Regions from separate parts of the Shewanella sp. UCD-FRSSP16_17 genome, predicted to be linked through region 1. Evidence: predicted binding sites of a transcription regulator. Region 1 holds the regulator's gene; each other region holds the start of a gene.
What was found. The regulator sigma-54, encoded in region 1, starts transcription at its own class of promoters, with help from an activator protein. The targets are predictions, from matches to a motif close to GTTGGCACGNNNNTNGNNT.

Region 1 (8,331 bases):
ATTATCTTAGCAATTTCTAACTCTGGTGAGTCGAGTGAAATTTTAACCTTGCTACCCGTTATTCAGCGCATGGGTGTTCCAGTGATTGCGATCACGGGTAAGCCTGAATCTAACATGGCGCGATTATCTAAACTGCATCTTTGCATTGAAGTACCAGAAGAAGCTTGTCCATTAGGATTGGCGCCTACTTCAAGCACTACCGCAACCTTGGTAATGGGAGATGCCCTAGCCGTCGCATTATTGCAAGCCAGAGGCTTTACTCGTGATGATTTTGCATTATCACACCCAGGTGGATCATTAGGACGTAAACTCTTACTTAAAGTATCAGACGTCATGCATCAAGGAAGCGATGTTCCGCAAGTTAATAGCCAGGTTTGCATCACTGAGTCACTATACGAAATATCCAATAAAGGACTAGGCATGACTGCCGTTATTGATGATAACCAACAGTTAGTCGGTATCTTCACCGATGGTGATTTACGCCGAGTGATTGATGCCGAAGTCAATTTACGCACCACGCCAATCTCACAAGTGATGACCCCTAATTGCATTACCATCAGAGCTGATATTTTAGCAGCACAGGCCTTACAAGTGATGGATGAAAAAAGTATCAACGGCTTAATTGTTGTTGATGAAAATCAACGCCCAATTGGCGCACTTAATATGCTTGATATGGTAAAAGCAGGAGTCATTTAATATGTCGAATAGTCAAGTTCATCAAGGATTATATGGCCCTGTATCAGACGATATTTGGCAACGCGCTAAAAAAATCAAACTCCTGATCTGTGATGTTGATGGGGTCTTTTCTGACGGGCGTATATATTTAAGTAACGCAGGCGAAGAGTTGAAAGCTTTCCATACCCGTGATGGTTACGGTATTCGATCGATTTTAACTAGCGGTATCAGTGTTGCCGTTATCACAGGCCGAAAGTCTGCCATTGTCGAAAATCGAATGACGGCGCTAGGTGTTAGCCATATCTATCAAGGGGTAGACGATAAGCTCACACCATTTAAAGAGTTACTCAGTATTTATAATGTAACGCCAGATGAAGTTGCCTATATCGGTGATGACATGGTTGATTTACCCGTTATGAAAGAAGTGGGCTTAGCTGTTTGCGTAGCAGATGGTCACCCATACGTAAAACAACATTGCCAAATGATCACTCGCATTAATGGCGGTAACGGCGCTTTACGTGAGTTAACTGATTTACTGCTTGTTAGCCAAGACAAATTCGAAACAGCCCACGGAATGAGTATATGAGCCGTACCACCCTCGCTATTCTCGGCTTCTTTGGTGCAGCATTAGTTTTATACTGGCAAGTGCAAGTGAAGCGTAGTCAAATGGAAGCCAATAAGCTTCCCGATCCCGCGCGTCCAGAATTCATCGCTAATGACTTACGAAGCACAGAATTTAACGAGCAAGGATTAGTACAAAGCCGGGTGTCAGCAAAACACATGGAACACTTTCAGCAAACCAATGAAACCCTATTCACTGAGCCTGTATACCTTATCTATCCAGAAAACGGCGAAGCTGAGTGGCAATTAACCGCTGAATTAGGCAAGCTTAATAAAGAAACTGGTAAAGTGGTGCTAGAAAAAAATGTTATTATTGATGCAATAAACATCAATGAACCAGTACAATCGCTAACCACAAGTATGCTTGCGTTAGATTTAAATACCATGATCATGACGTCTGATCGACAGATTAATGTCTCAGGACAAGATTTTAAAATACAAGGCTTAGGCCTTTATGCTGATTTAAATGCCGAAGAGTTAGAGCTTTTAAGTCAGGTAGAAGGAACATATGAAGCAAAGTAAAACACTGACATTTTCACTCAATAAGCTTATGAAAACAGACTTTATTAGAAAAAGTATTCTGGGTATGAGCCTAATGGGATTGAGCTTAGTGACAGTCACCGGCGTTCATGCCAAAGAAGGTGATTTACAACAAGAGCTTAAAGTTGCTGCCGTCAGCCAAAAAGCAGATATTAAAAACAACCAAGTGATTTTCTTCGGCCCAGTGAATGTGACGCAAGGCACCATTAATATTAATGCCGATCAATTACGTGCATTCAGTGAAGAATCGGGTGGCAAAAAAACCATGATTGCGACAGGTAATCCAGCCACATTCTCACAAGAACTCGATGATGGCCGTATCGGTACCGCAAGTGCAAACGAAATAAAATATGAGCTTTCGACCAGTATTTTAACCTTAAAAGGCAATGCAAAACTTGACCAAGCAGGCAGTCAGGTTACTGGCAATCTCATTAGCTATAATATTGATAAACAGCAACTGATCGCTGAAAGCACAGGTGAAGGAAAAGACAGAGTTATCACAATTTTTCAGCCAGAAAATTACCCTGACTTGAATAAAGAAAACGAAGAACTTGATAACTCAGACGAAGCGCCGTTAGAAAATAATGATTCGCTTGATAACCCAGATGCTGATACGACTGACAATGCATCTAACAATGTAACTGAGAATCAAACAGTGACTCCTGAGGCAAATGCTGTTGAAACTAACACTGATGCCCTCCTTGAATCAGTCACCCCTCAAGAATCTGATATTCAAAACTCAACCAATGCAGACATAACGACCCCTGCGGCAGAGCAAAAGCAATAATGACACAAATTACCTTAACAGCTGAGAACTTAGCAAAAAGCTATAAAAGCCGCCAAGTTGTCAAAAACGTTAGCCTAACCGTTAAAACGGGTCAGATTGTTGGTCTTTTAGGGCCAAATGGTGCAGGTAAAACCACAACCTTTTATATGGTTGTTGGCTTAGTCAAAAGCGATAAAGGTCGTATTTTGATTGATTCTGACGACTTGACTGCAGACCCAATGCATTTACGTGCTCGTAAAGGTATTGGTTACTTACCTCAAGAAGCCAGTATTTTTAGAAAACTCACTGTGCACGATAACATCATGGCAGTGCTGCAAACCCGTAAAACCTTATCGAGTGAGCAACGAATCGAAGAGTTAGAGCACTTATTAGAAGAGTTCAATATTACCCATATTCGTGACAGCCAAGGTATGGCTCTATCAGGTGGTGAACGTCGACGTGTAGAAATAGCACGCGCTTTAGCCGCCAATCCTAAGTTTATTTTATTAGATGAACCATTTGCGGGTGTTGATCCTATCTCTGTGATAGATATTAAGAAAATTATTCAACAACTAAAAAATCGTGGTCTTGGCGTATTGATTACCGACCATAATGTCCGTGAAACACTTGATGTATGTGAGCGTGCGTATATTGTCAGCCACGGAGATTTAATTGCTGAAGGTACGCCTGCTGAGATCTTAGACAATCAGCAAGTCAGGTCAGTATACTTAGGTGAGCAATTCAAGCTATAGTTAGCATTCTTTAGTGTACAAGCATGGCATTTTCGCGGCCAACCAGTCCCACTTTTTAGCGTTATACACTAGACTCAAAACGTAACGCTAATTTTTGGCAAAGTAGAACCCAAGTTCGGTTAAAGTCTAGCTAACACTTACAAAAGTGCTAGACCCATAACATTGTAGTCGCGATGATGAAATTCAATTAGGGATAAGCGGTAAATGAAAGCCTCACTCCAACTTAAAATGGGTCAACACCTGACAATGACCCCGCAGTTGCAACAAGCCATTCGCTTATTGCAACTTTCCTCTTTGGAGCTACAGCAAGAAATTCAGCAAGCACTTGACTCAAATCCTCTTCTTGAGCTTGAGGATGAGTTTGCCAAAGCAAAAGAACCAGTCAAAGACAATGCTCAGCAAACTGACACCGATTTTAGCGATAACAGCCAAGTCAGCGTAGAAAAAGACACCTCATCAGTCGATACCACAGAGTCACTTACGAAAGAGTCCATGCCTGAAGACTTACCAATGGATACCACTTGGGATGAAGTCTACACCGCCTCTCCTAACTCAGGTTCTGGCGCTGTAAGCCGTGATGACGATATGCCATTTCAAGGTGAAACGACTGAAGGTTTGTACGAACATTTAGAATGGCAAAAAAACTTAACCCCATTTTCTGAAAATGACCTCGCCATTGCGACAGCCATCATCGACGCAATTGATGATAGAGGTTACTTAACCCAATCAACAGAAGATATTCTCGATGCACTCGGTCTTGAGGATATTGAACTTGATGAGGTTGAAGCCGTATTAAAGCGTGTACAACATTTTGATCCAGTGGGTGTCGCTGCAAGAAATTTAAGCGAATGTTTGATGATTCAATTGGGACAATACCCAAGCGAAATCCCTTGCATAGAAAATGTAAAATTACTGATATCTGAACACCTAGATTTAATAGCAGGCCGTGATTTCAGATTACTAATGCGTAAAACCAAGCTTAAAGAAGATGATTTACGCGAAGCGATTCAATTTATCCAAACACTGAACCCTCGCCCAGGGTTACAAATTACTCCAATCAAAGATGAGTACGTCATCCCAGATGTCACAGTGTTTAAAAAGAATGGCCGTTGGGTCGTTGAATTAAACCCAGATAATATGCCTAAAATAGGCGTAAATCAGCAATATGCGGCCATGGCAAAAGGCTCAGCCAATCAAGCTGACAGCCAATTCATTCGCGGTCACTTACAAGAAGCCAAATGGTTTATTAAAAGTATTGAAAGCCGCAATGAAACCCTGTTAAAAGTGGCAAATTGTATTGTTCAATTCCAGCAAGGTTTCTTTGAGTTCGGCGAAGAAGCCATGAAGCCTATGGTATTAAATGATATTGCCGAAGCGGTAGAGATGCATGAATCGACCATCTCACGGGTTACAACTCAAAAATATATGCACACCCCTCGCGGCCTTTTTGAACTAAAATACTTCTTCTCTAGCCACGTAAGTACCGATGATGGCGGAGAGTGTTCTTCTACAGCAATCAGAGCCTTTATCAAAAAGCTGGTCGCCGCAGAAAACCAGAAAAAGCCACTTAGCGATAGTAAAATGGCGACGCTACTGGCAGAACAAGGGATCAATGTTGCTCGGCGTACGATCGCCAAATATCGTGAAGCAATGCTCATCCCTCCCTCAAACCAACGCAAAAGCTTATAAGCCTTTGTTATTGGAGGATGATCTATGCAAATTAACCTGACTGGACACCATATCGAAATTACTCAATCTTTACGTGAGTATGTGCAAACTAAGTTTTCAAAGCTTGAACGTCACTTCGAACAGATCAATAATGTTCACGTTGTGCTCAATGTACAAAAGTTACAACAGATTGCCGAAGCTAAATTGCACCTCAAAGGAGGTGAAGTTTTTGCCGTATCTCAAAACGCAGATATGTATGTCGCAATTGACGCCCTGATAGACAAATTAGACCGTCAGGTAATTAAACACAAAGAGAAGTTAATTAAACACTAACGATGGAACTTCGCACCATCCTGCAGCCGGCGTGCACTACCTGTGCCACTCCGGGCAGTAAGAAAAAGGTACTGGAACTTATCAGCAATTTAATGGCTGACCAGTACCCTACTCTATCTTCACAAGCTATTTTCGAAAGTTTAATAGCACGTGAAAAAATGGGTAGCACAGGTATCGGCAATGGCATTGCGATTCCACATGGGCGTTTAGACGACATTGAATCGCCGATCGCTATTTTGATCAAATGTGAAGAAGCTATCGACTTTGATGCTATTGATAAGAAGCCAGTAGACATTTTATTTGCCTTATTGGTTCCTTCTGAGCAATGTCAGCAACACTTAAGCACGTTATCAAGTATGGCTGAGAAATTAAGCGATAAACTCATCCTTAAAAGACTTCGAAAGAGTCATGACGCTACAGAACTGTATCAGGTTATTACTGCATGAAACTTGTCATCGTATCAGGACGATCGGGCTCAGGTAAGTCAGTTGCTTTAAGAGTGTTAGAGGATTTAGGTTATTACTGTGTTGATAACCTGCCTCTCCCACTGATTGGCAGCCTACTAGAGCAGCTAAAAGGAAATAACGAACTTGTCGCCATCAGTGTTGATGTGCGTAATATCGAAGAGCAAGGCAAAGTATTAGAGCAGCAAATCGCTTTGTTGTCCGACGATACCACGATCATTAGTTTATTTTTAAATGCCAATGATCAAGTACTGCTTAAACGATACAGTGAAACACGTCGATTACACCCGCTGTCAAAAAATCAAATCTCATTACAAGAAGCGATTCAACTTGAAGGTCGATTGCTCGAGCCAATCGCCAAAATGGTTGATCACTACATCGACACATCTCAGCTGAATATTTACGATTTGAGCGATCAAGTCCGACAAATTCTTATGGGCAGTGTTGATAAAGAATTAGTCATTCACTTTGAATCATTTGGATTCAAGCACGGTATGCCTACTGAAGCCGACTTTATGTTTGATGTCCGCTTTTTGCCAAACCCACATTGGGAGCCAGAGTTAAGACCATTAACGGGTCTTGATCAACCAGTACAAGAATTCTTAGGCAGACAACCCCTAGTCAATAAGTTCATCTGGCAGATTGAGAATTTATTTGATACTTGGATGCCGCACCTTGAGCGCAATAATCGCAGTTACCTTACCATCGCGATTGGCTGCACAGGTGGACAGCATCGCTCGGTTTATATTGCAGATCAACTCACACAGCGCTTCAGTAACAGTAAACACCAAGTTAGCGCTCGTCACCGAGAGCTAAACCTGTGACGATGAATATCTCCAGAGAAATCACCATCAGTAATAAACTTGGGCTTCATGCTCGAGCGGCAACAAAATTAGCTATATTGGCTACGGAATTTAAAGCCAGCATTACCTTGATTCAAGGTGACAAACAAGCCAGCGCTGCGAGTGTGTTAGGGTTGTTAATGCTAGAAAGTGGTATAGGGAAAGTGATTACTGTTCAGGCTGAAGGCCCTGATGCGCAGCAAGCACTAGATGCGGTTTGCCAACTGATTAACGACAAATTTGACGAAGAAAGCTAATCCTTTTATATGATTTAACGCTTTCAGGCCAACTCGTTGCTAGTTATCACTTACTAGCAAAACATTGAAATTTACGACTTTAAACCGCTAACAGCCATGCTTTATTAACCTCATATCCTACTCGGGAATACGCTTAAACTAAGCTTTTGCGCTGCTCAAAGCGCATTAAAACAATCAACGGCAAATTATCAACAACAAACAGTGATAGTTAACTATAATAATCTCATGACCCACACCATAACCTGCTTATTTTTTATACAGCAATCAACGCCATATTAGAAACTGCTTCTCCCTTTACACACTGTTAAGTTAATATTAGCAATCGAATTTTTGAGGAGTGGCGAATGAGTATCGAAGTGATAGATAGCGAACTTACAGAACAGCGCCTAAATCAGCTCACCCAAGCACTTGGTAGTGGTATGTTTGTGCATGTGCGCAATATGCTGCATGATATGGCCGCTTCTGATGTCGCCCTCATTCTTGAGTCATCTCCCCCTAAAACACGCCAAGTTTTGTGGCAACTTATCGACCAAGAGCAAGCCGGTGAAATTCTTGAAGAACTCGGTGAAGAGTTAAAAGATTCGCTTATCAGTGGCATGACACCTGAAAAAGTTGCGCAAGCCACATCAGGAATGGACACCGATGACCTGGCTTATATTTTACGTAGCTTGCCAGATGCAGTGTATAAGAAAGTACTGCAATCGATGAGTAGCCAAGACCGTCACCGAGTTGAACAAGCGTTATCCTACCCTGAAGATACTGCCGGCAGTATCATGAATACCGATACCGTGACTTTGCGTCCTGACGTGAATATTGATGTGGTACTGCGTTACTTACGCCAACGAGGCAATTTACCCGATACGACAGATACACTCTATGTGGTCGACAAAAACGACCATGTACTTGGCGGGGTCCGTTTAGCCGATCTATTAACCTGTAACCCTAGCGAAACGATCCGCAGCATCATGGATCCGGAGCTTGAAAGTATCCCTGTTGATATGCCAGATAATGAAGTGGCACAGTTATTCGAACGTCATGACTGGATTTCAGCCCCTGTCGTTGATGAACAGCAGAAGTTATTAGGCCGTATTACCATTGATGACGTCGTCGATGTTATCCGTGAAGATGCCGAGCACTCCATGATGGGGATGGCGGGGATGGATGATGACGAGGACACATTCGGTCCCGTCATGAAAAGTACCTTCCGACGTTCTTTGTGGTTAACAATCAATTTATTTGCCGCTTTACTTGCTGCCTCTGTCAGTAACATGTTTGAAGGTACCCTTGAGCAGTTTGCCACTATTGCCATTTTAATGACCATTGTTCCGAGCATGGGCGGCGTTGCAGGTAACCAGACATTAGCTTTGGTCATTCGTGGTATTGCCCTTGGGCATATTGGTCAAAGTAACTCTC
Region 2 (8,331 bases), on a different contig from region 1:
TCAACGGCGTAATACACCTTATTAATCAACAAGACTTGGGTAGAGGTATTCACAGCATAAGAAACGGCTGTGCCAGTTACAGCTTCAAACTTAGGTTCGCCGTCATATTCGACTTCTAGCTTGGCTTCATCACGTTTAATGGCTGCAGTTTGTGGAATTTGCGCATCGAGCATCGCTTGATTAGCTTCATCAGTGCCAGCAACTGATACTCTCAAGCCACCAATATCAGACTCAGGTGGAATATCATTAAAGCTTTCAGGTAACTTATCACCTCTCACAAAGGCCCAAGGACCAGCTTGTTTTTTCGACTTAAACCAGCGTCCAGAAAGCAAAACATACATGTCGCCTGAACTGGTTTCTCTAATCCACGGTGTTTCGGTATTACTAACGTACAATAACTTACCATCAATCAGACTCAGCCATTTAGGGGCACCATCTGTCGAAACTAACTCAGTTGGTTCATCAGAAGTAATAATGTGCGGCGCATTAGCCGTACTTTTAGCTGGCTCGTCATCTTCGGTATTAACCATACTGACCAAGTCTTCAGGTGGATAAAGAGTGACTTGCCAAGGCCCCATTGGATCGTCCGCAACGTACCAATAAGTCCCACTGCTCAAGTACAGTTTTTTAGACTTTTTATCTCTAGCCACTGCGAATGGCGTATTCAGTATTCGCTCGTAATCACTATTGTCGATATCACGGAATTGAGGTTCGCCATCATAAGACAGCAACACACTCAGCCTTGAGCTGAAAATAATTTCTGGCGCGTCATTTTTAATATTATCTAAACTGCGTTTAACTTGGTCTGCAGTTTCTAAACTGGCAGAAAGGCGTGCCATTGAGATTTCAAAGCTGGTGCTCGCTAATGCTTCAGATACCGTATCGGTAAAGGTTTGCTGATCTTCTTCAGTTGATGACGGCCAGCGGACTTCAGTCACCTGAATATTACGCACAGTGGTGACATCGTCATTAGTATCGATTCTGGCACTAAACCAAAAAGCGCCAAATACTGGGTCTGCTTGATCTTTCACTTCAAACGACATAGCAGCACGACTTTGCAATACATTGCCATTAAGAGACTCTGGTTGTGGCTGATATACCACTAACGTACCTAGCTTAGTTTCGACTTCTTGAGGCCATTCGAGAGCCATTGCAGAAAAGGATGAAAGACAACACACTAAAATACACATTAATTTGATAAACACTCTTGGTAGTTTTTCTTTCATAACAATTCCTTGGCGATGCTTCTATACCTTTAACGCTAGCATAATTGAAGAAATTTTAAACAATCTTTATCTTTTTTTTACGTTAGAGATTGAAATAATAAAGCTGTAACAAAAAAGCCCTTGATGATTATCATCAAGGGCTTCGAATTTAGCCGATGGCCAATTTACATGAGCGTTAAGCTAAGGCTTATAAGCTGTAGTAAAGTTGGAATTCCATTGGGTGAGTAGTACGAGATACTTGCTCACATTCTTCAGACTTAAGTGCAATGTAAGACTCGATAAAGTCTTTACTGAATACATCACCTTTAGTTAAGAATTCGTGGTCAGCTGCTAAGTTTTCAAGAGCATTCTCTAGAGACGTTGCAACTTGTGGGATCTCAGCCGCTTCTTCAGCAGGTAGGTCATATAGATCTTTATCCATTGCTTCACCTGGGTGAATCTTGTTTTGGATACCGTCAAGACCAGCCATTAGCAATGCAGAGAATGCTAAGTATGGGTTAGCGGTTGGATCTGGGAAACGTGTTTCAATACGACGAGCTTTCGGGCTTGGTACCACTGGGATACGGATTGAAGCACTACGGTTACGAGCAGAATATGCAAGCATTACAGGCGCTTCGAAATGTGGAACAAGACGCTTGTATGAGTTAGTACTTGGGTTAGTGAATGCATTCAATGCACGAGCGTGCTTGATGATACCACCAATGTAGTAAAGTGCAGTTTCACTTAAACCTGCATATTTATCGCCAGAGAATAAGTTAACGCCATCTTTAGCTAAAGATTGGTGAACGTGCATACCACTACCGTTATCACCAACAATTGGCTTAGGCATGAATGTCGCAGTTTTACCGTATGCATGAGCAGTGTTATGAACAACATACTTCATAATTTGGATTTCATCAGCTTTGTTTGAAAGCGTGTTGAAACGTGTCGCAATTTCGTTTTGACCCGCTGTAGCAACTTCGTGGTGATGCGCTTCAACTACTTGACCTAATTCTTCAAGAATTAGACACATTGCACTACGAATGTCTTGTGATGAATCAACTGGTGCAACTGGGAAGTAACCACCTTTAACGAATGGACGGTGACCCGTGTTACCATCTTCGTAGCTAGTACCTGAGTTCCATGCCGCTTCTTTCGCGTCAACTTTTACGAAAGTACCTGACATGTCAGTACCAAACTTAACGTCGTCAAATAAGAAGAACTCTGGCTCTGGACCAATTAAAACTGTGTCAGCAATACCGGTAGATTTTAAGTACTCTTCTGCTTTCTTAGCGATTGAACGTGGGTCACGCTCATAACCTGTCATAGTAGAAGGTTCTAAAATGTCACAACGAATAAGACCAGTCACTTCTTCAGTAAACGGATCAAGTAAGAAAGAAGAAGGATCTGGCATCAATACCATGTCAGATTCGTTAATACCTTTCCAACCGTTGATAGATGAACCATCGAACATTTTGCCATCTTCAAAGAAATCTTCGTTTACTTGATGAGAAGGAATAGAGACGTGCTGCTCTTTACCTTTAGTGTCTGTAAAACGTAAATCTACGAACTTAACTTCTAGTTCTTCAATTTGTTTTAATATTGATTCAACTGACATTCTTAAGCCTCCGGTAGGGTAAAGGGTTGTCCCTTAATATAATCTTGTTATTCGTCAGACAAACTATCTGCTTTGCGAATTTGTTCAATTAAAAGCTATTTCCATGCCAGAAAGGTAAGTGATTGATTTAAAGCTTAATAAAAAAATCACTAGCCATAGAAAAAGCCATATTGCACAAATACGGTGCACCACTATGATCACAATTGGTGCAAAAGTCCATTTCGGTGCAGGGTTTTTAGCGCATGAATTGATCTAGTTCATTAAAGCGTCATTTTATTGCGGCAGTATGATCCTTTTTCGTTTTTATCTTCTATCTTTAGTGTTTAATTTTTTATTAAAAACGACCTGTTCAAAAATAATCCTATCTACTCGGCGCTCGGTGGAGTAGAATGGCACGCTTTTTTATAGTGGCTATACTTATCAGCCCTATAAACTCCTATTTTTTATTTGATGGTATAGAGGTTTTATCCGTGTTAGAGAATTTACGTAACATCGCCATTATTGCTCACGTTGACCATGGCAAAACGACCTTGGTAGACAAGCTATTGGCTCAGTCAGGCACCCTTGAAAGTCGAGGCGAAGCCGCAGAACGTGTAATGGATTCTAACGATCTTGAAAAAGAACGTGGTATCACCATTCTGGCAAAAAACACTGCCATCAAATGGAACGACTACCGTATTAACATCGTAGACACTCCTGGTCACGCCGATTTCGGTGGTGAAGTAGAACGTGTTCTATCTATGGTAGATTCAGTTTTATTATTAGTAGACGCAGTTGACGGCCCAATGCCTCAAACTCGCTTTGTTACTAAAAAGGCATTCGCACAAGGCCTTAAGCCAATCGTTGTTATCAACAAGATTGACCGCCCAGGTGCACGTCCTGATTGGGTTATCGACCAAGTATTCGACTTATTCGACAACTTAGGTGCAACTGACGAACAGTTAGATTTCCCTATCGTTTATGCTTCTGCATTAAACGGTTTCGCGACGCTTGATCCTGAAGAAACAAGCGAAGACATGACACCGCTTTTCCAAGCGATTGTTGAGAAGGTTTCTTCTCCTGATGCGGATGCTGAAGGTGAGTTCCAAATGCAAATCTCTCAACTTGATTACAACTCATACGTAGGTGTTATCGGTGTTGGTCGTATTAAGCGTGGTAGTGTTAAAACTAACCAGCAAGTCACAATCGTTGATGCTGAAGGTAAAACTCGTAACGGTAAAATGGGCCAAGTATTAGGTTACATGGGTCTAGACCGTCACGAAGTTGCTGAAGCCAACGCCGGCGATATCGTTGCGATTACCGGTTTAGGTAACTTACAGATTTCTGACACTGTTTGTGGTGTTAACCAAGTTGAAGCATTACCTGCATTATCAGTTGATGAGCCAACGTTAACAATGACTTTCCAAGTGAACACTTCTCCGTTCGCAGGTAAAGAAGGTAAGTACGTTACTTCACGTAATATCCTTGAGCGTCTAGAACAAGAACTCGTCCACAACGTTGCACTACGTGTTGAAGAAACTGATTCTCCAGATCGTTTCCGTGTTTCTGGTCGTGGTGAGCTTCACCTTTCGATCTTAATTGAAAACATGCGTCGTGAAGGTTACGAATTAGCAGTATCTCGTCCAGAAGTTATCACCAAAGAAATCGACGGTGAGATGTGCGAGCCATTCGAAACATTAACTGTTGACGTTGAAGAAGAGCACCAAGGCACCGTAATTGAAAAATTAGGTATGCGTAAAGGTGACATGAAAGATCTACAACTAGATGGTAAAGGTCGTGTACGTATCGACTTCATCATTCCTAGCCGTGGCTTAATCGGTTTCCAAACTGAGTTCATGACTGCAACTTCTGGTACAGGTCTTATCTACCATTCATTCGACCATTACGGTCCAGTGAAAGGCGGTGATATCGGTCAACGTGCTAACGGTGTATTGATTTCTAATGCAACAGGTAAAGCCCTAACATTCGCATTATTCGGTTTACAAGACCGTGGTCGTCTATTAATCGGTCACGCTGCAGAAGTTTACGAAGGTCAAGTGATTGGTATTCATTCACGTTCTAACGACTTAACTGTTAACTGTCTGAAAGGTAAGCAGCTAACCAACATGCGTGCATCAGGTACAGATGAAGCACAAGTGTTAACTCCGCACATCCAAATGACACTTGAGCAAGCACTTGAGTTCATCGATGATGATGAGTTAGTTGAAGTAACACCTGAAAATATTCGTGTTCGTAAGCGTCATTTAACAGAAAATGACCGTAAGCGTGCTAGCCGCTCAGGTAGCTAAGTTTAGCTAACGTAATTTGAATATGAAAACCCGCTCAGGCGGGTTTTTTATTGCCTGTAATTCTAATAAGTACCAGTACAGCAAATAAAAAACTGATTTCATCTAACCTATAACCTAACAGTCTTTATATTCACTTTAAACGAATATATATTCACCCCTACTTATTATCTCTTAGGTTGGAATATCGCAAAATGTCTGTGATTCAAAATGTTAACGTGGCTAATCAAGCCAATATTTACTTTGATGGTAAAGTCATCAGCCGCACAATTCATTTTACTGATGGTAGTCATCAAACCCTTGGGGTTGTGCTACCTGGTGAATATAACTTTGATACCAGCCAAGCTGAAATCATGAACATCACTTCTGGTAAGTTTGAGGTGTTATTACCTCATGCCACAGATTGGACAACCGTCAAAGCAGGCGAATTATTTGAATTAGATGCCAATGTTAACTTTAAAATTCGCACTAACGAAATCAGTGAATATCGCTGCCAGTACAAGTAATTAGCGTCAGCAGTTCATCAGTAATTGCTGATTTTATGTTAAAAAGAAGCTAGTATTAATGTGTTGAACGCCAAAGGTGAAGGAATCCCACATGCGCTTAGTCTTAATCATTAGTCTCATTTTAACCAGTATTGTCCTCTCAAGCAGCCATGCAACGGTTTATCGCTGGGTAGATGAGAATGGTAAAGTCCACTACAGCGACGAGCCAAGGGAAAATGCCGAAACAGTAGAGCTCAATCAAAATACGCAAAATAGCATTTCTGTTCGTGTTCCTGCCGAAGTGGATTCCAATACAAAACCAGCTGAAGCGGTTACCTACAGGGTGAGAATCGTTAATCCCACTCAAGAAGAAACCATCAGAAGTAACCAAGGAAACTTCACTGTTGTCGCCAGTGCGGCGCCAGAACTACCCAATGGTTATTTACTTGCACTGTATATTGACGACATTCTTTATGGTCAGCCTCAATCCAGTGCAATCTTCAATGTCACTGAAGTAAATCGCGGTGAACATAATCTTGTCGTTAAGATTTTGACCCAAAACGGCAAAGTCCTTGCATCAAGTTCTGCTAGAAAGATATTTCTACATCAGGCTTCCATTCTTAATAAACCTAGACCAACACCTAGGACTGAATAAAAATATTGTTTTTCATATAGATAGAGAAACAATATTAAAAGATTATTAAATTGATTGTCGATGTAGAATAAGTTGCTTAGTGCACCATACTGGTGCAACATGGTGGTGCAACTTCAATATGCAGGACAATTGATGGATACAAATAATCTGCTGAATCATTTAGTTACCGCTGTTCTTGTTATCGATAGCAAGCTGATGCCTCATTATGCCAATGCGGCAGCTGAGCAGTTGTTAGGGATCAGTGTAAATAAATTGCGAGAACAGCGTTTGCCTGAACTCTATCAGTTTATGGGAGTAGAATCTGAACTCTTAATTGATTCGGTAAAAGCCAGCCAAGGGATTACAGTTAATACTGCTGCGTTAATAACCCTTGACGGTGTGCACCACATTATTGATATCACCTTGATCCCCATGGAGCATGAAGATGACTTAAGTCTGCTCGAGCTAAGACAAGTCGATCAGCAACATCGTATCCACCAGCAACTAAACTTAGATGCCCAACAACAAGCTGCGCAATTCTTAGTGCGCAACCTTGCCCATGAAATTAAAAACCCATTAGGCGGCCTCAGAGGTGCAGCCCAGTTACTTTCACGTGAGTTAGCTGAGCCGCAATTAAAAGAGTTCACCGATCTAATTATTGAGCAAGCCGATAGGCTAAGAAACTTGGTTGATAAGCTATTGGGACCACAGCGTCCTACCCAGCATACCGAACACAATATCCACCAAGTAGTGCAAAAAGTCTTAAAACTGATTGAGTTAACCCTACCGGATAATGTCACGTTAGCGCGAGATTACGATCCATCCATTCCCGATATGAATATGGATCCTGATCAACTGCAACAAGCCGTGCTTAACATAGTACAAAATGCCACTCAGGCGCTTGAGAAAACCGGTGGCGAAATACTCATTAGAAGTAGAACCCAGCATCAAGTCACTATTGGCACTCAAAGGTTCAAATTAGTATTGGCGCTATCGATTATTGATAACGGACCTGGGATCCCGGCAGAACTACTGGATACATTGTTTTATCCAATGGTAACAGGCAGAGAGGACGGCTCAGGTTTAGGCTTATCGATTGCGCATAATATTGCACGATTACATGGAGGTCGCATTGATTGCGTATCGGCACCAGGGCACACAGAATTCACCATTATCCTGCCATTACAATAACATGCCATTGATGGCTATTGAGGAAGTAACATGAGTATAAGCGAACAAGTTTGGATCCTCGACGATGATAGTTCTATTCGCTGGGTATTAGAAAGAGCCCTACTGGGTGCCAAGATTTCTACTGCCAGCTTCGCTGCGGCCGAATCATTATGGCAAGCATTAGAAATCTCACAGCCTATTGTGATTGTGTCAGATATCCGCATGCCTGGAACTGATGGCTTAACCTTGCTTGATCGCTTACAAATGCACTACCCGCATATTCCAGTCATTATCATGACGGCGCACTCTGATTTAGACAGTGCCGTCAGCGCTTACCAAGCGGGGGCATTTGAGTATTTACCAAAACCATTTGATATTGATGAAGCCATTGCGTTAGTGGAACGTGCACTGACTCATGCAACCGAACAAGTCCCTCCGCCAGCTGAAGAACCCGAAGTGGTGAAAACCCCTGAGATCATTGGCGAAGCACCTTCAATGCAGGAGGTATTCCGTGCGATTGGTCGCCTATCTCGTTCATCCATTAGTGTATTAATTAATGGTCAATCTGGTACTGGTAAAGAACTGGTTGCTGGCGCACTGCATAAACACAGCCCTCGTAAAGATAGCCCTTTTATCGCATTGAACATGGCTGCTATTCCAAAAGACCTAATAGAGTCTGAACTATTTGGTCATGAAAAAGGCGCCTTTACTGGTGCAGCCAATGTCCGCCAAGGTCGCTTTGAACAAGCCAATGGCGGAACTCTGTTTTTAGATGAAATTGGCGACATGCCACTTGATGTGCAAACCCGCCTTTTACGTGTTCTTGCCGATGGGCAGTTCTATCGCGTCGGCGGCCATGTGGCAGTACAAGTCGATGTGCGGATTATTGCCGCAACACACCAAGACTTAGAATTATTGGTGCAAAAAGGCGATT
Region 3 (8,331 bases), on a different contig from region 1:
AAATGTGGCGAATGCATTACGTTCAACTGAGCATGGCGAGTTTATTTTAAGTCGAGATTGGAAGTTACTTCCGTCTGATTTGCCTGTCTCTCACGTTGTCGTTTCGACTATGGATACCACACCAATGGGCTTAGTTCTTAATGCAAGAATTGTGAATGTGACTAATAATCGGGTGGTGTCAGCAGTGCAAACTTTTGTGAATATGAATAGTCTACCTGGCTATTTATCACCTTCAAATCAAGTCATTTTTCAAGATGGATTGCTTTTCCGCCATGAAGCGTCTGGTCAAGGTAATGCCGTAGTATTGGGAGCGAAATTATGAATAAGTTAGTGGTTCTATTGGTTTCATTATTGGCAATCTCGATAAGTGGTTGTGCAAGTAATGATAAATATGTGCAATGGGAAACAGAAGCGCCAGATCAGTTCCCTAAGTTAACTGCAATTGGTTATGCGCCTTTAGCGACTCAGCCTGCGAAAGAGCAGTCACATAAAGTTCTAATGGCCATGCAAGCGTCAAAAATCGCGGCATATCGAGAATTAGCCGAGCAGGTATATGGTCAACAGATTGATGCTCATAGCCAAATGAGCGACTGGATGCTCAATAACGAAACCGTTTCTGCCAATGTGTCAGGAATGATTAAAGGGGCGAAAGTCGTAAAAAGCTATCCTGCGGGGGATATGTATGTGACCGAGTTAGAGCTGGATTTTGCTCAGGTGTGGGATCTTTATCAGCAACAAAACCGCCCCCGTCGTGTAAAAGAAGTGACATACTTTTAATGTAAATTCCGACAAACATAAAAAAACCGCCAATAAAGGCGGTTTTTTTATGTTTGTCATTAACGATGATGTTTTGCCATTGGAGAAATTGCAGTTGACCTAGGATGAACTGTCTACATGGCTTAAATTGATATTAGCTTAACTTAGGCTTTTAGGTTTTGGCCTAAAGATGAAATTGTCGACGTTCGGCCTTTGTCGTTATAAGTTAAACTGGTGGCATTTCTACTCATTTGCATGGCTTGAGAAAAGCGGTTTAAGCTCGCGATATTCAGTTCGATTAAGCTAGCATTTTGATTATTGATGTCTTTACACTCTTCGAGAATGGTTTTAGCTTCAGCGACTTTCTCAATGAGTTTAGGCTCTGAATTGAGCAAAGATTTATCAGGATGATTAGCTAATTTCTCATCATTTTGTTGAAGCGTATTCAAACACGCCACTTTTTCGCGTGCAAGTGCTAACAAGGTGTCGGCATCTTGATCTGCTAAGGCTTGCTTTTCTGCAGATACAAGTTTTTTCAGCGACGACAAAGTGCCGTGCTGAAAAGATAACAGCTGTAGTAATTCATTCATAATTTACTCTTTATAAAAACCCACATCATAACGACAAGGCGTAATGCGATGATGATTGTTTATCCAAGAGCAGGTATGACGCTACTCTTGGTCGAAATTTAGTCCGCTCATGTCAGCTTCAAAGCTTGCAATATTCGCCGCTAATTTTTCAGGGTCGACTTTATAACGTCCCTCTGAAATGGCTGACTTTATTGCATCAACTTTGCTTTGATCAATTTCAGGTAAAGATGCCATGTTAGTTTGGGCTCCTTGCAGCTGCTGTGCTTGCGAGGTAATGCTGACCGAATCACTTTTAATAGGTGCGGCCTGTTGCCCAGCTGACTCGGCAGCTTTTGGGGCAGCACCTGAGTCACGATTAGTACGCAACTGAGTGTGTGATGCTGTTTTAAGATTGTTAATATCAATTGCCATTTTAGGCTCCAGCGTAATTTATGGTTTTCCTAACAGGCTATCGACCCTGGTGGAAAAAACTTTAGGAATATTTTACATCCTAACTTCAACTTCGCCAACTCCTGTGACAATGACATCTAATCGTCTGTTTGAGTTGGCATTTCTGACTCTTATTGCATCGCCTATATTGCCATCTCTTAATGCTTCACCAGCTGTTTTTATTTCAAAGCTATTTGTTTTTGCGTAAATGGATACCGAATCCCCCTTACAGACAAAACATAGGTTATTATTCAGCAATGGGGCTTTCGCTGCGACACGTCTTTTAGAGCGGGTGCCGATTATGTTGCTTGTGTTTGAGAAAAACTGTCCTCGGATACTGTGTTGGTCAACGTAATTAATTTCGATGGCTTCAGGAGTGATGAGCTCACCTTTTTCAATGATGCCAATTGCGGTGACGACGGGATACATGACTTCGACTTTAACCGATAAGTACATTTGCCAAGGGTAATCGTAGTCTGGGCTGATGCAGCTAATTTTAACGGTATTGGTTCGGTTAATCGGTCGGTCGCTTGCCATAGCAACAGAAAGAGGAGGGTAACAAGCGGGTGGCGTTAACCTTCCTTCTAAGCTTTGGGGAATGATATTCACTTTCGCATTGGGGTTGGCATTTGGACTGGTTGCAATTTTTTTTGCAACTGTCTCTTTAGCTAGCTCGGTGATGGTCGATAAAGTATAGGTAATAGTGCTTTGTTCACTGGCAAAAACCGGTAAATGAATGCAAAGAATGAGCAATAACAGTAATGTGTTTTTCTTCATATCTTGTTTCTAGCGGTGGTGGCCAGAATACCTCTATACTTTTAAGTTAAGCTAACAACGCTTTGATTTTGGATAAATGGTTATCGGGCAAATAAAGCGTCATAAGTTTGACTTTTTTGGCTTGAAAGCACCGATACGGTTTAAATAAGCAATAAGTATGCCTATTACCTAAATGCGATAGTCATCGCGACATAAATAATTGCAGCGTATGCTACAATTTGACAAATATGGCTTATGGTCGCTTTAAGTCATAAGTAATAAAGTCCTTAGGGGCAGTATAAATAAAACAAGGCAGGGTTATGTCGAGTATTCTTGAGTCAGTTAATAAACGTACGCAGCTTGTAGGTCAAAACAGATTAGAGTTGTTACTATTTAAGTTGAATGGACGTCAGCGTTTTGGCATTAATGTATTTAAAGTAAAAGAAGTGCTGCAATGTCCTCCGTTAACGACATTACCTCGTTTGAGTCCGCTGATTAAAGGTATTGCCCATATCCGTGGTTCAACCATCTCTGTGATTGATTTGAGTGCTGCAACAGGTGGGCGTCCTCTTACATCGACAGAGAATTGTTTTATTATCATTGCAGAATACAACCGAAGTATTCAAGGGTTCCTAGTCAGTTCAGTTGAACGTATTATCAATATGAACTGGGAATCGATTATGCCACCACCACAAGGGGCTGGGCGTAACTCTTATTTAACTGCGGTAACTGAAATCGAAGGTGAATTGGTTGAGATTTTAGATGTTGAAAAAATCTTAGACGAAATATCACCTGTTAAGACTGAAATCAGTGAAGAAGCTAATGAAGCGTTAACCATTGATCGTGACCAGCATTATCACATCATGGTCATTGATGATTCTGCAGTGGCCCGTAAACAAATTATTCGTTCGCTTGAGTCGCTTAATTTGCAAATTGATACCGCCATTGATGGTAAAGATGCGCTAGAAAAGCTTAAAGCGATTGCGACTGAGATGGATAATGTTGCTGAAGAAATACCTTTGATTATTTCGGATATCGAAATGCCAGAAATGGATGGTTATACCTTAACGGCTGAAATTAGAGACGATCCTAAGTTGAAAGACATTAAAGTGGTACTTCATACATCCCTTAGTGGTGTATTTAACCAAGCAATGGTTGAGAAAGTGGGTGCCAATGACTTTATCGCCAAGTTTAATCCAGATGAATTAGCATCTGCTGTAAATAAACACCTAATTTTATAAGCAATATTGATAAGTCTGACTATGATTAAATAGATAGTCAGACAGTTATTGTGAGCAATACGTTGTGCTTGTCGATAGTCGTGATAAGTTAATAAAAGTAACCTGTTCACTCTGAAGTGACGCTAGTGTCATTTCTTATAATAGGATGTAAATGTGACGAATAAATCACTCGCTGAAGCAGAATATAATCAGTTTAAGCTCTTTTTAGAACAGCACAGCGGCATTGTATTAGGTGACAACAAGCAATATTTAGTAAGAAGCCGATTAGCTCCTTTGATGGGTAAATATGATTTGCCGTCATTATCAGAAGTGGTTAAAAGGTCGATGAAGCCAACGGAAAGGCATTTAAGGGCGGAAGTCATTGATGCAATGACAACGAATGAGACCTTGTGGTTTAGGGACAAATATCCGTTCGAGTTGCTCAATAATGCGTTATTACCTGAATACAGTCGCTTAGGAAGACCGTTAAAAATTTGGTCTGCTGCTTGTTCTTCAGGCCAAGAGCCTTATTCGCTTGCGATGACGATTTTGGAATACCAGCAACGTAAACCAGGCGCATTACCGGGTAATGCAACCATTCAAGCGACAGATTTATCTCCGTCAATGCTTGAGCGTTGTAAAAATGCTGAATACGATAGTTTAGCCCTCGCTAGAGGGTTATCACCTGAGCGTAAGCGCCAATTTTTTGATCCTTTGCCTTCCGGTAACATGAAAGTAAAAGATAATGTAAAGCGTTTGGTAAACTTTAGGGCACACAATCTTCTTGAAAGTTATAGCCTTTTAGGAAAGTTTGATATTATTTTTTGCCGTAATGTTCTGATTTATTTTGCCCCAGAGGCAAAAGCAAAAATATTGCGGCAATTTGCTGCCGCTTTAAACCCTAACGGTATTTTGTTTTTAGGGGCGTCAGAGTCTATCTCGGGATTAACGGACGAGTTCAATATGGTTAGGTGCAACCCTGGTATATATTACCAGAAGAAGAGTTAACTATAATCTATTGTAATAGTTGAATATTTTTATTTATTAATGCCAGCATTCGTTGGCATTTTCATTTTTATCATTTCATTTCTAATAATCTAATTTTTTTGGCATAAGCTTTGCTTTAATTCTGTCAGTTAGCTGGTGGAGGCAATTTTATGGCGATTAATTTTGAAAATGGTTTAGGTATACATCAATACTCTTTGGGCATACGTGCACAACGGGCTGAAGTGCTATCCAGCAACATCGCCAATGCTAATACGCCAGGTTATAAAGCTCGAGATGTCGACTTTGCTGCTGCAATGAACAGCGCACGCGCTAAGCAAAGTGGATTACAGATGAGTCAAACAACTGACAAACATTTCGACTTGAAAGCGTTAAGCCAGGAAAACGTAAAGTTTAGAGTGCCTAATCAACCAGATACAGGTGATGGCAACACCGTTGATTCTCAACAAGAACAAGCGGCCTTTATGCAGAATTCCTTGGAATATCAAATGTCACTGGGTTTTCTTGAAAGCAAGTTCTCAGGCATGCGTAAAGCTATTAGAGGTGATTAATCATGAGTCTATTTAATATTTTTAATGTGTCGGGTTCTGGTATGTCAGCACAATCAGTGCGACTTAATACTACCGCCAGTAACATTGCCAATGCTGATTCAGTTTCCAGTAGTGTTGATCAAACTTATAAGGCTCGTCACCCGATTTTTGAAGCCGAAATGGCCAAAGCAAGCCATGAGCAAAATAGTTCTCACAGTGTCAGTGTTAAGGGCATTGTTGAAAGTGATAAACCGTTATTAAAGGAGTTTTCTCCTGATCATCCTATGGCTGATGGTGACGGCTTTATTTACAAACCGAATGTCAATGTGATGGAAGAGATGGCGGATATGATTTCAGCATCTCGTTCTTATCAAATGAATGTCCAAGTGGCTGATGCGGCAAAATCTATGCTGCAACAAACACTTCGTATGGGTAAGTAATATGAATTTTGTGGGGGGTAAAAGATGAGCCTCATTAATCCTTACAGCAGTCAGTCTTTACCACAGACTCAATCTGCTAGTAGTACTGGTATTGCATCCAATACACAAGAAACAGCCAGTACGGGGAATGCATTTTTAGACAGTGTGGCCTTACAAGGAGAGCCAGAAACACCTGAACCTAATAGCCAGGAACTGACTCAATCAGATTTCTTTGCTTTATTGAGTCAACAGTTATCAATGCAAGATCCATTTAAGCCTGTTGAAAACGATCAAATGATTTCGCAAATGGCATCATTCTCAACCGTTGACGGTATTGCCAAGTTGAATGAAGAAATTCTCAACTTAAATAACTTAACGAGTTCGAGTCAGGCGCTGCAGGCTTCAAGTTTAGTAGGCCGTAAAGTGTTAATTCCGTCTGATACGGGGCACATATCGTCAGATAGTCCAGAAGTCAATGGCGTGATAAGTACACCAACTTCTATCGATACGATAACAGTCAGTATTGAAGATGAAAGTGGCCAAGTTATTAAAACCTTTGAAGTTGACGGCTCTGCTGGCGGTAACATTGATGTGTCATGGGATGGGCTAGATAAAAATGGCGACCCAGCTCCTGAAGGCAATTACGCGATAAAAGCGAACGGCAAAATTGATGGAAAATCAGAAGATTTAGCAGTATCGACCTATGCGCATGTGACGAGCGTGTCACTGGGTAACACCACAACAGGGGCAATATTAAACCTACGTGGTATTGGTGGTATTCAGTTGTCAGATGTCTTAGCTGTCACTGAAAGTTAATTAGCTTATCAAATTTAAAGCTGGCAGCTGTGGCAGTCAGTAAAACAAACAGAATGAGTAGGAAAGGGGTGAATTATGTCGTTTAACATTGCTTTGAGTGGTATTTCTGCAGCTCAAAAAGATCTCAATACCACTGCGAATAACATTGCTAACGTTAACACCGTAGGCTTTAAAGAATCTCGTGCCGAGTTTGCTGACGTATATGCTAATTCAATTTTCTCAAACAGCAAAACTGCTGTCGGTGGCGGTGCGACAACGACACAGGTTGCACAGCAATTTCAGCAAGGCAGTTTACAGTTTACTAGTAACTCTTTAGATATGGCGATAAGTGGCGGTGGTTTCTTTGTGACATCATCAGGTGTGGGAGTTCAAGATCACGCATTCACTCGTGCTGGCGCATTTAAAGTTAACTCAGAAAGTTACATGACTGATTCAGCTGGTAACTATTTACAAGGGTTCCCAGTCGATGCTGACGGTAACTCTACCTCGGTTAGTTTAACGACGACTCAACCAATTAAGATCCCTGATACGGCAGGTAGCCCAGTAAAAACTGAGAATATTGGCCTACAAATGAACCTTGATGTGGGTGAAACGCCATTAGATCCTGCTAACTTTGATCCCAACGATCCTGACACGTTTAATAAATCGACTTCAGTGACGATTTATGACTCACTTGGTGAATCGCACATTATGACCACCTATTTTGTTAAGCCGACAGAAGGGGCTTATACCGGTGAAAGTAATTGGGTTGCATTCTATGCTGTAGATGGCAAACAAGTTGATATTGACCAAGCAAATGGTGGTTCATACGGCGCTGATACGACTGGTGACGGTGTTGCTGATACGACAAGGTTTGCTGAAAATGCATCAGGTTGGAAAGGCTCGGTATTAAAGTTCAATGATGCGGGCGCATATACAGGCTCAGATCCTGCGGTGGTTGAAACTGTTGAGCTGGGTGTTAATGGTGCTAACGTATTAGGCCCTGGCGCTGATGGCAGTCAAAAAGTCACCGTTGGATTTAATAACCCAACTCAATATGCATCTCCATTTGAAGTGACTGAGTTAACTCAAGATGGTACAACCGTCGGTCGTTTGACTAACGTAGGTATTGGCGAAGATGGCTTAGTGACAGCAAGTTACAGTAACGGTTCGACTGAACCATTAGCTCGAGTTGCTTTGGTTCGTTTTGCTAACGAGCAAGGTTTAACCCAAGTGGGTAATACTTCTTGGAAAGCCAGCTTAGATTCTGGTTCAGCGCTAGCAGGTGAAGCAAATAGTGGTACCTTTGGTAGTATTCGTTCATCAGCACTTGAACAATCTAACGTTGATTTGACCACTGAGTTAGTGGATTTGATTTCTGCACAACGTAACTTCCAAGCGAACTCTCGTACACTTGAAGTGAATAACACGTTAAATCAGTCGATTCTTCAAATTCGATAAGTTTGACTTGTTTTGACAAAGAGTTGCCGCAACGGCAACTCTTTGCCTTTTCGTTTTTTGCCTCTTATTGTTTTTCTTTTCACTTCCTGCTTTTCAAATACATTTCATTTAGTTAGCCATTCTCTATTCACAATTTATATATTGGCACACTCATTGCTAGTTCTAGTTATATCTTTAGTTATGTAAAAAGTTTGACGGAGCGGCAGATGGACAAATTACTGTATGTTGCCATGAGTGGGGCAAAGCAAAATATGAATGCTTTGGCTGTTCGTGCCAATAATTTAGCCAATGCGAATACCGATGGTTTTAAAGCTGATTTGGCTCAAGCTCGCTCTATGCAAGCATTTGGGGAAGGCTTACCGACACGTGT

Region 2: a site for sigma-54 is predicted at 2,916-2,934, ahead of glnA (glutamate--ammonia ligase). Genes of this name have one in related genera too.
Region 3: a site for sigma-54 is predicted at 2,699-2,717, ahead of flgA (flagellar basal body P-ring formation chaperone FlgA). Genes of this name have one in related genera too.

What each region holds. Positions count from the first base shown of each region.
Region 1 is NZ_LZFV01000024.1:202,604-210,934, reverse strand. Features, by position in the region: gene A9267_RS12375 (KpsF/GutQ family sugar-phosphate isomerase) at 1-696, shown strand, start outside; gene kdsC (3-deoxy-manno-octulosonate-8-phosphatase KdsC) at 698-1,261, shown strand; gene lptC (LPS export ABC transporter periplasmic protein LptC) at 1,258-1,818, shown strand; partial or broken gene lptA (lipopolysaccharide transport periplasmic protein LptA) at 1,883-2,428, shown strand; gene lptB (LPS export ABC transporter ATP-binding protein) at 2,623-3,354, shown strand; gene A9267_RS12350 (RNA polymerase factor sigma-54) at 3,559-5,043, shown strand; gene hpf (ribosome hibernation promoting factor) at 5,068-5,355, shown strand; gene ptsN (PTS IIA-like nitrogen regulatory protein PtsN) at 5,358-5,801, shown strand; gene rapZ (RNase adapter RapZ) at 5,798-6,643, shown strand; gene A9267_RS12330 (HPr family phosphocarrier protein) at 6,646-6,918, shown strand; gene mgtE (magnesium transporter) at 7,263-8,331, shown strand, end outside.
Region 2 is NZ_LZFV01000046.1:140,306-148,636, forward strand. Features, by position in the region: gene A9267_RS17750 (carbohydrate-binding family V/XII) at 1-1,226, opposite strand, end outside; gene glnA (glutamate--ammonia ligase) at 1,414-2,823, opposite strand; gene typA (translational GTPase TypA) at 3,294-5,111, shown strand; gene ppnP (pyrimidine/purine nucleoside phosphorylase) at 5,303-5,614, shown strand; gene A9267_RS17770 (DUF4124 domain-containing protein) at 5,706-6,248, shown strand; gene glnL (nitrogen regulation protein NR(II)) at 6,381-7,418, shown strand; gene glnG (nitrogen regulation protein NR(I)) at 7,449-8,331, shown strand, end outside.
Region 3 is NZ_LZFV01000002.1:161,866-170,196, reverse strand. Features, by position in the region: gene A9267_RS05655 (FlgO family outer membrane protein) at 1-322, shown strand, start outside; gene A9267_RS05650 (LPP20 family lipoprotein) at 319-777, shown strand; gene A9267_RS05645 (flagella synthesis protein FlgN) at 921-1,346, opposite strand; gene flgM (flagellar biosynthesis anti-sigma factor FlgM) at 1,428-1,757, opposite strand; gene flgA (flagellar basal body P-ring formation chaperone FlgA) at 1,830-2,552, opposite strand; gene A9267_RS05630 (chemotaxis protein CheV) at 2,852-3,772, shown strand; gene A9267_RS05625 (CheR family methyltransferase) at 3,926-4,759, shown strand; gene flgB (flagellar basal body rod protein FlgB) at 4,909-5,307, shown strand; gene flgC (flagellar basal body rod protein FlgC) at 5,310-5,726, shown strand; gene flgD (flagellar hook assembly protein FlgD) at 5,751-6,521, shown strand; gene flgE (flagellar hook protein FlgE) at 6,597-7,961, shown strand; gene flgF (flagellar basal-body rod protein FlgF) at 8,168-8,331, shown strand, end outside.